3 regions of the Desulfobulbus oralis genome follow, and region 1 is predicted to be linked to each of the others. Evidence: riboswitches for the same ligand, from Rfam matches in the RefSeq annotation. Region 1 holds a riboswitch; each other region holds the start of a gene.

Region 1 (2,196 bases):
AACCGAAGAGGCCATTGCCCCGCTTGAGCAGTTCCCTAAGGTCGAGCTGCAGACGGCAGCACATGGAGCGCACCATGTTGGGACTGAGTTCCGAGTTGATGAAGTTCTGGAAATAGGGCAGGCCGTATTTTGCGGTCATGGCGAAGAGGCGCTCGGCATTTTCGCTTTCCCAGGGGAAGTCGGGGGTGATGTTATAGGTCGGGATCGGGAAGGTGAAGACCCGTCCCCTGGCATCGCCCGTGGTCATGACCTCGATATAGGCCCGGTTGATCAGGTCCATTTCCTCCTGCAGCTCGCCGTAGCTGAAGGGCATCTCCCTGCCGCCGATCACCGGGATCTGGGGCTTCAGGTCATCCGGGCAGGTCCAGTCGAAGGTCAGATTGGTGAAGGGGGTTTGCGTGCCCCAGCGCGAGGGCACGTTCAGGTTGAAGATCAGCTCCTGGATGTTCTGCCGGACCTCCTCGAAAGAGAGCCTGTCCTTGCGCACGAAGGGCGCCATATAGGTGTCGAAGGAGCTGAAGGCCTGAGCCCCGGCCCACTCGTTCTGCAGGGTGCCGAGAAAGTTGACGATCTGCCCGACCGCGCTCGACATGTGTTTGGGTGGAGAGGCCTCGATCTTGCCGGGCACGCCGTTGAAGCCTTCGCTCAGGAGCATGCGCAGAGACCAGCCGGCGCAGTAGCCGGAAAGCATATCCAGATCGTGGAGATGCAGACTGCCGTCGCGGTGGGCTGCGCCGATTTCCGGGGGATAGACGTGGTTGAGCCAGTAGTTGGCCGTCACCTTGCCGGAGACGTTGAGAATCAGGCCGCCCAGGGAGTAGCCCTGATTGGCATTGGCATTGACCCGCCAGTCGGACTGGTCGAGGTACTCGTTGATCGAGGCGGAGACATCCACCACGGTTTTCCTGTCCTGCCGCAGCTTGCTGCGCTGCTCACGGTAGACCGCGTAGGCGCGCATCGTGGCGAAATGGTTGGCGGCAATCAGGGTCTGCTCGACAATGTCCTGGATCTGCTCGACATGCGGGCTGGCGCCGGTGAAGCGGTGCCGCAGCACCTTGAGCACCTGCCAGGTCAGGAGCCAGGCCTCCTCGGCATCGAATTCACCGGTGGCACGGCCGGCCCTGAGCAGGGCCTTCTGGATCTTGCCTTCGTCAAAAGGGACGACCGCACCGGTCCGGCGGATGACCTGGTCGGGAACGGGCGGCTGCGTGTCCCCCGCGGAAAAGACGGCTGAAAATGGCTGCATGGCAGGGCTCCTTTTGTAGGGATGCGGGCAAAAGGAGCGAGGTGGCAGCACAGAGTGCGGATGCAGAAAAAAAGCAGGCGCCAGCAGGGCAGGCGAATGTTTTTTGCACTCTGTTTGCTGAGTCCCACACCCCCAGTTCCCGAGGGGTTGGTCTGCGACGTCAGGCAGCGGCAGGTCTTCTGGCTCGCGAATCGTCCTCCGGGCAGTCTTCCCGATCGCATGATCAGTGACGTGGCAGCCCTTTGTCCTCGCTCACAGCGGCGGGTCCGCGGGGGCATAGCCTGATGGCCGGCCTCACCCCTCTTCCCTTTCAGGCCCTTGCGGGCACCGTGCCTAGATGCGGTAGATCTCCATATATAGTGGAGACTAGATACCACGGTACTATATATCGCGTCAATGCCTTTTTATCTGGCAGGAAACACCCCTGACCGGATGATGAACAAGGGGCCATGCGCGCCAAAGGTGCAGAAAAACTGAGGCTCTCCGCGTGCGTGCAGCTCTCCGCTGCCGGCAGAGGTCATGGCGAAAAGCGGAAAGCAAAAAGCCCCGGCCAGATCTTCCAGCCAGGGCATAATAAAGACGGCATGGCCGGTTGACATCGCTCCGGCCATGCCAGCGCTTCGCTATTTGGCGAAGTCAGGCTGGTCGCGCAGATAGACCTCGCCCCCGCGGTTCCAATAGCGCACGCAGGGCAGCTCTCGCAGGCTTTCCAGGGCCCTGCTTTCCTCCGCCTCGTCGTCCGACCAGAAGCAGATCAGGACTTCGCGCGTTTTGTCGTCCTCCGACAGGGTCGATTGCACGGTGGCAATGCGCACGCCGGTATCCCGAATCTGGCCGATGATCTCCCGCAGGCTGCCCCGCCGGTTTTCGATCTCGCACACCATTTCCACACCCCGCGGCATGCCGCCGCCCGAAATGGTGGCCAGCGCCTGAAACACATCCCATTGGGT
Region 2 (2,196 bases), 880 kb from region 1:
TGATAGGCGCTGGCGTCAACGGCGATGGTCCGCAGATTGGGCGCTGTGGCCGCCGCCCAGCGGGTCAGAGCCGCCATGTGGGCATAGGCCCTTTCCAGGGACAGCGGCAGGGTACCGGTGCGGGCCAGCGTGCCCAGGGGGTCGGCCGAAATGCTGCCGCGCAGTTTGGCCGTGTCCTGCCCGGCCGCCTGGATCCGCGCCGCCAGGAGGGCCGTGGCGGCCAGGCCGGATGGGCCGGTGGCCAGACGGCATTCCTGCGCGGTCAGATCAATATCCCTGAAGGCCAGCTCCGCATCCGCAAGGGTGTTCAGGGACAACCCATCCCTGCCCGCTGTTTCCGCGGTCGCATTATCGGCATCGAAGCCGTTCTGGGTGGCTTCGTCCAGGACAATGTTCAGACTGGTCTGTCCCTTTTGCAGGGCGTGCTTCGCGGTTTTGTTCCATTCGGCGGGATCCGCGCTGCGCAGTTCCTGCGACACCTGCCATGGCATGCTAACCGCACCGGAAGCCCTGATGCCGCGGACAAAGGGCGCTTCGCCGGGCTGGCTGTCCACATAGGCCAGACCTTCCAGGTCTTCCTGCAGGTAAAGAGGCTGAATATCGATGCCTTCGTACGTTTTTTTGATCAGCTTTTCAAAGGGCTTGCCCTTCAGATCGGCTTCCACCTTGGCCCGCCACTCTTCCTTGGTGACCGGTGGGAAATCCTTGAGGATATCCAGTGTCGATCCCATTGCTACCTCCTGTTTGTGATGTGGCGCTTGCCCCGTCCGGGACGTCGCACGAGTGTCTGTATCGCCTGCGAAAACGCATGTCGATCAACAAACGGAAACACGGGCCGTCTGAACTGATCTCAAAAAACGGCAGGTCTTCTGGCTTCCGGATCATCCTTCGCGCCGAACCTTCCCGGCCACCGGATTGGTGGTCAGTGGCACAAAAGAGCGCTTTGTCCCCGGATACAGCGGCCGGACCGCAACGGATTTGCACCGTTTTCCCTTTTCACCGCCGGTCAGCTCACAGCCGGCGACACCGCTTTTTGCATTTTTTGGAGCCAGCCGTGCGGCCGGCCGTTTGTGCCTCCTTGAAGTGAGATGGTCGGATGTGCCGTCAACAAAGGCCGGAACAAAAAGATCCGGGGTTGTTTCGATTTGGCGGCTCCTTTCTGGAATCGGGCTCAACGATAGCGTGTCGGCCCGGATTGCTGCATCGGAACCTGCCGCCCCGCCACCCGCACAGGATACGACCGGAAACGGGCGCCGGAAAAGAAGAAGCTGAACATTAGCAAGCCATAATTCGGATAAAACAGCAAGCCAAAAGGTGCGGGCCCGGCAAGAGGCTGAAACGGTATGCCTGAAACAGTGCGGCGCGGACTTGAAATGGCTCTTCCCTGTGCTGAATGAGAAAGGCCGTAGTGCCATGGCAGCCCGTTGAAAGAGTCGCAGCAATACGTATTGCGAGGAAAAAACTGTGTCAGGCAGAGGAGCAACTCACTGATTCTTTGCTACTTGGAATTTGAAACTCCTGTAGCCTGGAACCAAAAACATGGTTTTTCAACGGGCTGCTAAAAGGCAACAATGCCGCTTTTACCGTGCTGTGTCGTCTTTTCCCAGACGCACATAGGCCATGACAAAGAGCAGGGCCCAAAGGAAATCAAAAACGGCAAAGGGTTTCCACATGCCGGGGTGAATTCAAATTGCAAATGCACCGGTGAGGGCCTGGTTAAAAACCTCAGCGGGAGTCTGGTAGTGTAAACATTTGCGCGGCCGGTTATTCAACCGTTCTGCGACGTTGCGGAGTATTTCTTCCGTGATCTTGTCTTCGACGATATGACGGTTGCTGTCGGATGGGGCTGCGCAGCTTCGGCTGGGATGCTCTTGGTCGTCTGAAAACAGTCCGGCGGAACGGTCAGGAGCTAGCCGGCTACGGCTATGACAGCCAGAACCGTCGTGTTCGGAAGACCGTGGGTGCGAAGACCACGTACTATCTGTATGATCTGGAGAGCCGTCTGCTTGCGGAGATTGCCGGGAACGGCAGGGTACTGAGGGAATATGTCTGGCTGGGGCAGGAGCCGGTGGCGCTTCGGGAATACGAACTCCGGCCTGGCCTGTACTACTACATCAACGATCACCTGGGCACACCGCAGCGGCTGATTACAGGAGAGGGCACAGTGGTCTGGCAGGCTGCCTATCTGCCCTTTGG
Region 3 (2,196 bases), 640 kb from region 1:
ACCTCACGGTGGAACAGCTCGGCGCCATGCTGAACACCCTCCCGCTGGAAATCACCTTCGTGGACGCGAACGACATCAACCGCTACTTCAACGAGGGTGAAAAGTTCTTCAAAAGGCCGCTGGCAGCCTTGGACCGGGAAGTCTATCTCTGCCACCCGCCCAAAATCGAGGCCATGGTGCGCCGGCTCATCGCAGATTTCAAAAGCGGCGCCCGCGACACCATGGACGTGTGGATGGAGAAACAGGGCCATTCCTTCCTCGTGCGCTACATGGCGGTGCGCGACCGGAAGGGCCGGTTCATCGGCACCATGGAGTGCGTGCAGCAGATGGATGCGATCAAAAAGCACTTCGTCAAGGGATGATGGACAGCCAGGGCGGCCGTGCGGGCTGCCCCCGGTTCGCAGGGCCGGAAAACCGGGGAGTCCAGATGCTTTTGTTTTTCGGGTCTGCGCCGTAGTTGCATTTCCCGGTTCCATGCCTGTCCTTTCTTGACAGCCTGGAGGAAAACGGGTATGGGGGAATCAACAGGTCGTGATGACGACCCAATGTTTCAGGTGGCCCGTTTCCGCCGGCGCGGACGGGCTGAAAATGGGAACCCGGTGCAAATCCGGGACGGGCCCGCCGCTGTAACCGGGGACGAACATTACAAAAGTCACTGTTGGCCAGATTGATCGGGAGCAACGGGAAGACGTAATGGGAGGATGAGCCGGGAGTCAGAAGACCTGCCTGAAAACAGCACACGCGCCTCCGCGGACAAGAGGCTGCGCGCTTCATTCGAGGAGAAAAGGGCATCCCGGATCGTGCAGACGGTCCGGGTTTTTTTGTCCCTTTTTCCGCGGGTGGCAGTCTCCGAATCGGCCGCTGCAAAGATAGAGAGCCCAACAGCCTGTTCTGTCATGGAATCCATCTCTCTTCGCCGCTATCTGCGTCTTGCCATCCCCTTTATGCTGGCCACCATGACCCAGCCCCTTCTGGGCGCGGTGGACACCGCGGTTGTCGGCCGTCTGGACAGTCCGGTCTTTATCGGCGGCGTAGCGGTCGGCACGGTCATCTTCAACACCATCTACTGGCTTTTCGGCTTTCTCCGGGTCGCGACCTCCGGCTTTTCCGCCCAGAGCCTGGGGCAAAACAGGCCGGAAGACATGGTCTGCTCCTGGCTCCGGCCGCTCTGCATCGCCACGCTGATCGGCCTCACGCTGACCATCTGCCAACTGCCCCTGCACCGGGGCGCAATGGCCATCTACCATGCCGAGCCCGATGTGGCCCGCTGCGCCAGCCAGTACTTTCATATCCTGATCTGGGGCGCCCCCCTGGTGCTGATCCATTATGTCAATCTCGGCTGGCTCATGGGCCGCGGCCTTGTGCGACATGTCCTGGTGCTGCAGATCGGGGCCAATATCCTCAACATTCTTCTGGACCTGCTCTTTGTGCTGGGCCTCCACCTGGCCGTGTCCGGCGTGGCGGCGGCAACCCTGATCGCCCAGATCTTCTCCTTCCTGCTGGGTTGCCATTTTGTACTGAGGCAGATTCCCCGCTCCATGATTGCCCAACACGCCCACAGGATCGGGGATCCTGCCGGGCTCAAAAAAATACTCGCGGTCAACGGCGACTTCTTTATCCGCACCCTCTGCCTGATGACCATGACCAACATCTTTGTCGCCCGGGGCGCGGGCATGGGCTCGGATGTGCTGGCCGCCAACGCCATTCTCTTCCAGTTGCAGTATCTGATGGCCTCGCTCTTCGACGGCCTGGCCAATGCCGCTTCGGTCTTTGCCGGCAGATCTGTGGGCAGCCGGAACCGGGCGGCCTTTTTCGAGAGCAGGAACGTGGCGGCGCGGAGCATGTGCTGGCTGGGCGCGGCGCTGGCGCTGCTCTTGCTGCTTGGCCCCAACCTGATCCTGCGCTGCTTCACCGATCTGGAACAGGTGCTGGGCCTGTGCCGCCAATACATGTTCTATCTGATCCTCTATGTGCCGGCCATGGCTCCCGGTCTGGTCTGGTACGGCCTGTTCTCCGGCGCCACCTGCACGGCGCCCATCCGCAATTCAACGATCGCGGCGCTTTTGATCTTTCTCGTTCTGGTCTTTACGCTCATTCCGCTGCTGCACAATCACGGCCTGTGGATTGCCTTCATTGCCTTCTGCATCGCCCGCTCAGTCATCCTGATCGCTTACTGGAACCGTATGGTTGCGCAGA

What was found. A riboswitch is a leader RNA that binds a small molecule or an ion and turns the genes downstream of it on or off. The one in region 1 is predicted to bind cobalamin.
Region 2: another riboswitch for cobalamin. It lies ahead of CAY53_RS04730 (methylmalonyl-CoA mutase family protein); the one in region 1 lies ahead of CAY53_RS08620 (ribonucleoside triphosphate reductase).
Region 3: another riboswitch for cobalamin. It lies ahead of CAY53_RS05780 (MATE family efflux transporter); the one in region 1 lies ahead of CAY53_RS08620 (ribonucleoside triphosphate reductase).

Annotation. Positions count from the first base shown of each region.
Region 1 covers NZ_CP021255.1:1,943,347-1,945,542, forward strand. The annotation lists gene CAY53_RS08620 (ribonucleoside triphosphate reductase) at 1-1,246, opposite strand, end outside; cobalamin riboswitch at 1,399-1,593, opposite strand; gene CAY53_RS08630 (CBS domain-containing protein) at 1,870-2,196, opposite strand, start outside.
Region 2 covers NZ_CP021255.1:1,068,295-1,070,490, forward strand. The annotation lists gene CAY53_RS04730 (methylmalonyl-CoA mutase family protein) at 1-731, opposite strand, end outside; cobalamin riboswitch at 843-1,046, opposite strand; partial or broken gene CAY53_RS14075 (IS30 family transposase) at 1,686-1,805, opposite strand; gene CAY53_RS13725 (RHS repeat-associated core domain-containing protein) at 1,841-2,196, shown strand, end outside.
Region 3 covers NZ_CP021255.1:1,299,910-1,302,105, reverse strand. The annotation lists gene CAY53_RS05785 (DUF438 domain-containing protein) at 1-362, shown strand, start outside; cobalamin riboswitch at 536-744, shown strand; gene CAY53_RS05780 (MATE family efflux transporter) at 897-2,196, shown strand, end outside.